2 regions of the Arthrobacter sp. 10T44 genome follow, and region 2 is predicted to be linked to the other one. Evidence: predicted binding sites of a transcription regulator. Region 2 holds the regulator's gene; the other holds the start of a gene.
What was found. Region 2 encodes LexA, which represses DNA repair genes until DNA is damaged. Its sites were predicted from a motif close to TCGAACANNTGTTCGA; they were not measured.
Positions count from the first base shown of each region.

Region 1: AC1DBL_RS11765 (LexA family protein) is a predicted target of LexA. The motif match lies at 1,980-1,995, and genes of this name have one in related genera.

Region 1 is NZ_JBFTGT010000006.1:81,860-86,274, forward strand. Features, by position in the region: gene AC1DBL_RS11755 (AfsR/SARP family transcriptional regulator) at 1-128, shown strand, start outside; gene AC1DBL_RS11760 (Y-family DNA polymerase) at 227-1,516, opposite strand; gene AC1DBL_RS11765 (LexA family protein) at 1,535-1,966, opposite strand; gene AC1DBL_RS11770 (hypothetical protein) at 2,098-2,724, opposite strand; gene AC1DBL_RS11775 (L-threonylcarbamoyladenylate synthase) at 2,839-3,459, opposite strand; gene AC1DBL_RS11780 (SDR family NAD(P)-dependent oxidoreductase) at 3,640-4,415, shown strand, end outside.
Region 2 is NZ_JBFTGT010000012.1:48,646-53,060, reverse strand. Features, by position in the region: gene AC1DBL_RS16035 (ATP-dependent DNA helicase) at 1-1,117, shown strand, start outside; gene lexA (transcriptional repressor LexA) at 1,374-2,123, opposite strand; gene AC1DBL_RS16025 (LysM peptidoglycan-binding domain-containing protein) at 2,574-2,918, shown strand; gene AC1DBL_RS16020 (histidinol-phosphate transaminase) at 3,020-4,138, shown strand; gene hisB (imidazoleglycerol-phosphate dehydratase HisB) at 4,206-4,415, shown strand, end outside.

The DNA of each region.
Region 1 (4,415 bases), on a different contig from region 2:
CCCTCCTGTTGCTGTGGGATCGGCTGCACGTGGCGGGACCGCAGAGTCCGGCGGTCGATGACCGGCTAGGTGAGAACGCCGGACGGATCCTGGATTCCTTCCTGCAGCGGGTCCGGACCACGGCCTGATCGATCAGGGCGGCGCTGCGCGCCGGAGTCCGGGCGGCATGGCGCACTGCGGTGCCCCGGTGCCACGGTGCCCCGGTCCTACCTTCGTGCCGGCGCCGTCAGGCGGCCTTGACCACGGGGAGTTCGTCCCAGTGGGTTGTGTAGCGCGGGGAGAGCATGTCGCGCTTCATCGTCCAGTCGGGGCCGCCGCGGATTCCGGCGTGGCCCAGTCCGATGGAGCCCCGGCCGTACTTCCGGCTGACCTCCTCCAGCAGCGTGCCGATGCCGCGCTCCTCATGCGGGTTCTCGAACACGGCCAGCGGGGCCTGGTTGGCTGTCGGGCGCAGGTCGGTCACCATGATGCCGGCCCGCGCATACTTGACGCCGTCGTCGATCCGGGGGAGCAGGGCGTAGGCAGCCCTGGCCAGCAGCACCGGGTCCGCGGTGGGCATCGGCAGCGAAACGCACACCGAGGGGTGCGAACTGTCCCGGGGGTTGTAGTGGGATGTGGCGGCAAAAGCAGTCAGGACTTTGGCCTGCAGGCCGTGCCGGGCGAGCCGGGCGCTGGCCTGTTGCGCGTAGATCCCGAGGACCTGGCGCATTCCGGCCGGTGTGCTGATCGGCGTCGCGAACGACCTGCTGAAGATCAGCTGGTCGCGGCCGATGCGTTCCTCTTCGAGCGGGATGCAGGGCGTCCCCCGCAGTTCCAGGACCGTGCGCATGAGCACCACCGAGAAACGGTCCCTGATCCGGACCGGGTCCGCCCTGGCAAGGTCAAGCACGGTATGGATCCCCAGCGCGTTCAGCCGTTTGGTCAGGCGCGTGGAAACGCCCCAGAGCTCGATCACGGACAGGCCGGCCATGAGACGTTCCTGCCGGTCGGCGGGAACGGAATCCCAGTGGCAGACGCCGTCGAACGCCGGGTTGTGTTTGGCCCACTTGTTGGCCAGTTTCGCCAGGGTCTTGGTCCCGGCAATGCCGACGCACACCGGAACACCGACGTTCCGCCGGACCGCCGTCTTCATGGCCTGCCCCAGCAGCAGCAGTTCCTCCGGGTTTCCGCGCACGCCCAGGAAGGCCTCGTCAATGCTGTAGACCTCCAGCCAGGCCGAATACCGGCCCAGGAGTTCCATCACCCGCGCGCTGATGTCGCCATAGAGCTCGTAATTGCTGGACTTGGCCACGAGCCCCCACTCCTTGGCCCGCGGGGCGAGTTTGAACCACGGTTCCCCGAGCGGGATGCCGAGGGCCTTTGCCTCGGGCGAACGGGTGACGGCGCAACCATCGTTGTTGGACAGCACGACCACCGGTTTGCCTTCCAGTGAGGGATCAAACGCGCGTTCGGCGCTGGCATAGAAGCAGTTCACATCCACGAGGGCAATACTGCCGCCGGGCCGGGCCTCAGGCATGGGGCTCAGACATTGGTCTCAGACATGGGGCAGGCACCGGGTGGCGACGCCCCAGATGACCAGGTCGGAGAGGGCGGGGACCCGGATGTCGGGGTAGCGCGGGTTGTCCGCCTGCAGGACCACGCCTGACGGGGTGACGCGGAGGCGCTTGACGGTGAGTTCGCCGTCGAGGACGGCGACGACGACGCACCCGTCGCGCGGCTCGAGCGCCCGGTTGACGATCAACTCGTCCCCGTCGCTGATGCCGGCGCCCTCCATCGAGTCCCCTGACACCCGCACGACGTAGGTGCTGGTGATGTCCTTGATCAGGTGCTCGTTGAGGTCGATCCTGCCGTCAAAGTAGTCCTGCGCCGGCGACGGATAGCCGGCGGCGACCGCCACCGGCGAGACCAGGACCGACAGCAGGGAAGTGCCCGCATCTATCACGCGGGGCCCGATGATTACGCCCACAACACACCCTTTTTCGAATATATGTTCGAATTAAAGTGTAGCCCCGGGGGCTGACATTTGACCGACCCTGCTGAAGGTTTCGGCCGGACGTGCGGGCACGGGCCCGGGCCCGGGAGGAGGGGTCTGGGGGATCAGGCGGCCTCGTACGGGGTGCTGAACAGAGTGACTCCCCATTCCGGGTTGTGCAGCACAATGCCACTTTCCCGGCGCGCAAACTGAAGCGGAGCCTGAAGGTAGCGCTTCATCCGTGCTTGTTCCTGGTCCCACGGGAAGTTGCACGTGCCCACAAAGCTTTCCAGTGCCCGCGGGTCCGGTGTGATTGTTTCGCCGGCAATGCCGACCCTGACCACGTACGAAGCGCAGCGGATCCGCACTGTCATCAGTGCGTGGCCACCCACGCTGCTGAACCTTACGGCGTAGTCGCCGGAAGTCAGTCCCGGACCCCGGGGCACAGAGGCCGGCATCATCGAGCCCGAAGTGAAGTACTGGCACTCAAGGGGCCCGTTGGCCGCGGCGACCCCGGCACGCTGCGGCAGGCATTCATCTGCACCGTGCCCGGCGGGGGCTGGCGGAACGGGCGGCGCCGGCGCCAGGGTCATGCCCGGCGACAGTCCGGCTCCCGTCCCGGCCGCGGCCGAGGCTGCCGGCAGCTTGGTCAGTGCTGGCTCGCCGGCGGGCTCCGCCGGCGGAGCCGAACCGCAGCCCGCCGTCACCGCCCCAATGACGAGACACGCCACGGACAGCAGCGTCGGCGTCATGCTTTGTCGATAACGTGCGTTTCCCCCGGGCGCGGCCATGATCCGAACACTAGGGGGCAGGGGGCGTCGCGGCAAGTACCCGCCGGGCCAAGCCGGCGGTCGCTGTTCCCGGCGTTATTCGAACCTCGACGGATCGCCCATGCCGTGGCGGACGACCTCGGCGACGCCGCTGGAGAAATCAATGACCGTCGTCGGCTCGGCTCCGCAGTCCCCGGAGTCAATGACGGCGTCCACCACATGGTCCAGCCTCTCCTTGATTTCCCAGCCCTGGGTCAGCGGCTCTTCCTCGTCCGGGAGCAGCAGCGTGCTGGAGAGCAATGGCTCGCCGAGTTCGGCCAGCAGCGCCTGGACCACCTTGTTGTCCGGAATGCGCACACCGACCGTCTTTTTCTTGGGGTGCAGCAGCCGCTTCGGCACTTCCTTGGTAGCGGGCAGGATGAAGGTGTAGCTGCCCGGCGTCACGGCCTTGATGCTGCGGAACACGTCGTTGTCGATCTGGACAAACTGGCCGAGCTGGGCAAAGTCCTTGCAGACCAGAGTGAAGTGGTGCTTGTCGTCCAGGTGCCGGATGGCGCGGATCCTGTCCAGCGCGTCCCGGTTTCCCAGCTGTGCGCCGAGGGCGTAGCAGGAGTCGGTCGGGTAGGCGATCAGGCCGCCGGACTTGACCATCTCCACCACCTGCGTGATGGATCGCGGCTGCGGGTTGTCGGGGTGCACATCGAAATATCTCGCCATGGCACGAGCTTACGCCCGCGGCTGGCCCGCGGCGCGGCAGCTCCGGCCGTCGACGGCCCCGGCTTGTGCACAGACAATTCTGTCTGGTAGCTTCGTTCGGCATAGACAGCCCTGTCTAGGTCCGCAGGCGGAAGCGTGGACCGGCGAACGAGCAGCGAGAGCGAGCCCCGAATGCGATCCATGGCAGGCAAGACGGTCCTGATCACCGGTGGCACCGGCGGAATCGGGAAGGCCACAGCGCTGGGTCTGGCGGCCCGGGGCGCCCGGGTGGCCATCACGGGACGCGACGCTGACCGGGCGGCGCGGGCAGCGGAGGAGATCCGCACGGTAGCGTCGGCCCCCGTCGAGGTGTTCATCGCAGATTTGTCGTCCCAGCAGGAGGTCCGCCGCCTGGCCGGCGAGGTGCTGCAGGCCCTGGACCGCCTCGATGTCCTGGTCAACAATGTGGGCGGATTCTGGAACAGCCGCCGCACCACCGTTGACGGACTCGAACACACCTTCGCGCTCAACCACCTCGCGCCTTTCCTGCTCACCAACCTGCTCCTGGAGCGGTTGCAGGAGAGCGGGCCGGCACGGGTCGTGACAGTCTCCTCAGGGGCCCAGGCCATGGGCCGCATGGACATCGCGGATCTGCAGGGCGAACACTCCTACTCGGGCCAGAGCGCGTACAACCAATCGAAACTTGCGAATGTCCTGTTCACCTACGGCCTTGCCGCCCGGCTCGCCGGCACCAGGGTGACGGCAAACGCGCTGCACCCCGGGGTGGTGGCGACAGCGTTCGGCGCGGAAGATCCGGGCCGGGTGCAGGCGTTCCTGACGCCGCTGATCCAGCGCTGGATGAAGACTCCGGAGCAAGGCGCCCGGACCTCCATACACCTCGCCTCGGCGCCCGAGCTTGACAATGTCACGGGCCAGTACTTTGCCAACAGCACAGCCAAGAAATCATCAAAACGCAG
Region 2 (4,415 bases):
CAGCGGCCTGATGCCGAACGGACTGAACAGCGAACAGCTCGACTGCGTGGACCAGCTGCGCGACGCCTGCCGCGCCGCGCTCTCCGACTCAAAGGGGGACAGCGCCAACACGGCCGACGGCGGCCGGCAGCTTGCGCGGTCCCGGCTGATGGTGATCCTGGAACTGTGCGAACGGCTCCTGGCCGCCAAGGAGAACCGCGAAGTGGTCTGGTTCTCCCGCAACAGCAGCTTCGACCCGCAACAGGGCTACTCGCAGCCCGATGACTCCGCGCCGGCCCTGATCAACATCGCCCCGCTCAGCGTCGCCGGTCGGCTCCGCGAGGGACTGTTCGCCGACCATACAGTCGTCCTGACATCGGCAACCCTGGCGATCGGTTCGGCTTTCGAGCCGGCGGCCGGAGGGCTCGGCCTAGTGGGCCCGGGCGCACCCAGCTGGACGGGCGTCGACGTCGGTTCGCCCTTCGAATATCCGAAGCAAGGCATCCTCTACGTTGCCAAGCACCTGCCCAAGCCCGGCCGGGGAACATCCCCGGAAGCCCTCGATGAGCTCGAGAAGCTGATCCGTGCCTCCGGCGGCGGCGCCCTGTGTCTCTTCTCTTCCCGGCGCGCCGCCGAGGAGGCGGCCGAAGCGATGCGTCCCCGGCTGGGCCTGAGCATTCTCTGCCAAGGCGAGTCGACCATGACCGCGCTCGTGAAGCAGTTCGCCGACGAGCCCGACACCTGTCTCTTTGGCACCATGTCGCTCTGGCAGGGCGTCGACGTGCCCGGGAACTCCTGCCGCCTGGTAGTGATCGACAGGATCCCGTTCCCGCGGCCAGACGATCCATTGATGACCGCCCGCTCCCGGGCTGTGGCCCAGTCCGGCGGCAACGGCTTCATGAGCGTCTCGGCGACCCACGCGGCCATCCGCCTCGCCCAGGGCGCCGGCCGGCTGATCCGTTCGACGTCGGACAAGGGCGTGGTGGCGGTCCTCGATTCCAGGCTGTCCACCGAACGGTACGGAGCGTTCCTGCGGGCCGCCCTGCCCCCCTTCTGGCCCACTACCGACACCTCGGTGGCCTTGGCCGCCCTGGAACGCCTCGCCAAGGAGAGCCCCGCCAAGCAGCCCGCCACGTAACCGGTGAAGCGGCCCGCCACGCAGGCTGCCGCCGGCCGTGGCCGGGCCGGGGGTATGTGGGCCGGCGCTTGCGTTCCCGCCCGCTTTTTCCGCGCCCGGGACCGGCACTGCCGGGTCACCGCGGCACCGCGCGGGCGGGCGCGCCGTCAGTGTGCCAAGAACCGGGCGGGAGCGCAGAAGGCCCCGTCCGGAACTGCGGACGGGGCCTTCGAGCTGCCGGGAGATGGGCCGGCCGGAGAGTGGTGTGGCAGGGGCGCTACAGGGAGCGCAGCACCGAGACGACCTTGCCCATAATGACGGCATGGTCGCCGAGGATCGGCTCGTACTGGGTGTTCTGCGGGAGCAGCCAGGTGTGGCCGTCCCGCTGGCGGAACGTCTTGACCGTTGCCTCGTCATCGAGCAGGGCGGCCACGATATCCCCATTGACGGCATCGTTCTGACGTCGGACGACGACCCAGTCGCCGTCGCAGATTGCGGCGTCGATCATCGAATCGCCTGCCACCCGGAGCATAAACAGTTCGCCGTGGCCCACCAGTTGGCGCGGCAGGGGCATCACGTCCTCCACCACCTGGTCGGCCAGGATCGGCCCGCCGGCGGCGATACGGCCCACGAACGGCACCATGGCCGTGTCCGTGGCGCTGGCAAGCTCCGAGACGGCGAGGCCGCCGACAGCCCGCAGGCCGCTGGACTTCTCCACGCCGGAAATCCTGGTCGTGCCTTCATCCAGTGTCAGCGGCATGAGGACTTCCATGGCGCGCGGCCGCTTGGGGTCGCGCCGCAGGTAGCCGAGCTTTTCCAGTTGCGAGAGCTGGTGGGTGACGCTGGAGAGGCTGGCGAGCCCGACCGTGTCGCCGATCTCGCGCATCGAGGGCGGGTAACCGTTGTCCGTCACGGAACGCTGGATGGTCTCCAGGATCTTTTTCTGCCGGACGGTCAGGCTTTTCGGCGCCCGGCCGGTTTGGGGGCTGCGCTGGGAAGCCCTCCCGCCGGCGGCTTGTGCTGCCATGTTCGCCATGCCTTTCCATTCCGCCCGGCCGCTGTGGCTACCGGGACCTGCCGAGCTGAAAATGTCAGACCCCGCTGATCAACTGATGTTCATCAACACAAGTGGTTGTCCTGTGATTCAAAAGTAGGCCAGCCAACAAGGTTTTTCAAACATTTGTTCTAGCGAGTCTCGACAATGTTCGTTCATAAGTGCTAAAACAGGAACAGCAAAGTTCGAATATGTGTTCGAAGCTTCACCCGTAGTCCGGTCCGCTGGTTTCGGTTCTGTGTTCGAAGTTTCGGGTTCGATGGTTCGCATTCAAGGTTTTGCGTTTGAAGGTTAGGCCGGTTGGCGGCAGGTACGAGGAGTACGCCGGGCGGCACAGGTATTTCCAGTGGCACAGATAGGTCCAGGAGGGCTCAGCTCATGTCAGCAGTAAGCGCTATTTCCGGTTCGCTGGTTTCCATCCCCATGGAGGCCGCACCCGCGGCACCAGCCCGGCAGGCTCGGCTGCGGCTGACCCGCCGCGGCCGGTTCGTCTTCTTCGGGCTGCCGCTGGTTCTGTTGGCCGTCCTCGTCCTGTCACTGTCCGGCTTCCTGAATGCTCCGGCCAAGGCCGCCGATTCGGCCGCGGAGCTCTCGCTCACCCCGACGGTCACCGTCACGGTCCAGCCGGGGGAGTCCCTCTGGGCCATCGCCGGTGCCGTCGCCCCGGAGCGCGACCCCCGTGACGTGGTCGCCGACATCGTTCAGCTCAACAACCTCGGAGCCGCCCGCGTCCTCCCCGGCCAGCAGCTCTACGTACCCTCGAAGTAAGCCCTACCCGGGCGAGTGGCGCGCCGGGCCATCGGTGCCGCCGGGCGGCCCTTCGCGGTCACAGTTTCGGGGCGGGGCCGGGTCTCACTTAAACTGGGCAAGTGACTGACCAGCTAGAGCGCCTCAACCGACTGCCCCTCCGGACCAATCTGCGGGGACTGCGCCCCTACGGTGCGCCCCAACTGGATGTCCCCATCCTGCTGAACGTCAACGAAAACACCCACGGAGTCCCGGCGGACGTCCGCGCCGCCATCGCCGCAGCCGTGACGGAGGCCGCTGCGGGACTGAACCGCTACCCGGACCGCGAGTTCACCGAACTGCGGGAAGCCCTCGCCGAGTATCTCGGCCACGGACTGGATGCCACGAACATCTGGGCAGCAAATGGTTCGAACGAAGTACTGCAGCAAATCCTCCAAGCCTTCGGTGGCCCGGGACGGACCGCGCTCGGCTTCCCTCCCACTTACTCGATGTACCCGCTGCTCGCCGCTGGCACAGACACCGAATACATCGTCGGTGTACGCGCCGAGGACTACGGGCTGAGCGCCGACTCGGCGGCCCGCCAGGTCCGGGAGCTGAAGCCCAATGTCGTCTTCCTCTGTTCGCCGAACAACCCCACCGGCACAGGCCTGGGGCTTGACGTGGTCGAGGCGGTCTACGAGGCCGGAGAAGCAAGCCAGACCATCGTCATCGTCGACGAGGCCTACCACGAGTTCGCCCACGACGGGACGCCCAGCGCCCTGGCGTTGCTGCCCGGCCGGGAGCGGCTGATCGTCTCACGCACCATGAGCAAGGCCTTCGCCCTGGCCGGCGCCCGGCTCGGCTACATGGCGGCGGCGCCGGAGGTGACGGATGCCCTGCGGCTGGTCCGGCTGCCGTATCACCTCTCCGCCATCACCCAGGCGACGGCGCTGGCCGCCCTGCACCACCGCGTCGCGCTGATGGCCGACGTCGAGGACATCAAGCGCCAGCGGGACCGGATCGTGACGGAGTTGACCCGGATGGGCCTCAAGCCGGCCGCTTCGGATTCGAACTACGTTTTCTTCGGCGGCCTCGAGAACCCGCACGAGACCTGGCAGGGTCTGCTCGACGCCGGCGTCCTCATCCGCGACGTCGGCATTCCCGGCCACCTCCGCGTGACCGCCGGAACTGAGACGGAAACCACAGCGTTTCTGGAAGCCCTGGAACGGATCCTGACCGGCCACGAAGTACAGTCCGCCTAGACTTAAGCCAGGACCCACGCACACCGCCCCGTTCGCCGGGCGCCCGCCACATCCAAAGGACACCCACATGAGCAACACCGGATCAGCCGCTGCCCGGACCGCACGCATGGAGCGGACCACCAGCGAATCCTCCGTCCTGGTCGAGATCAACCTGGACGGCACCGGCGTCTCGGACATCAGCACCTCGGTACCGTTCTACGACCACATGCTGACCGCGCTGAGCAAGCACTCGCTGATCGACATGACGGTCAAGGCCACGGGCGACACCCACATCGAC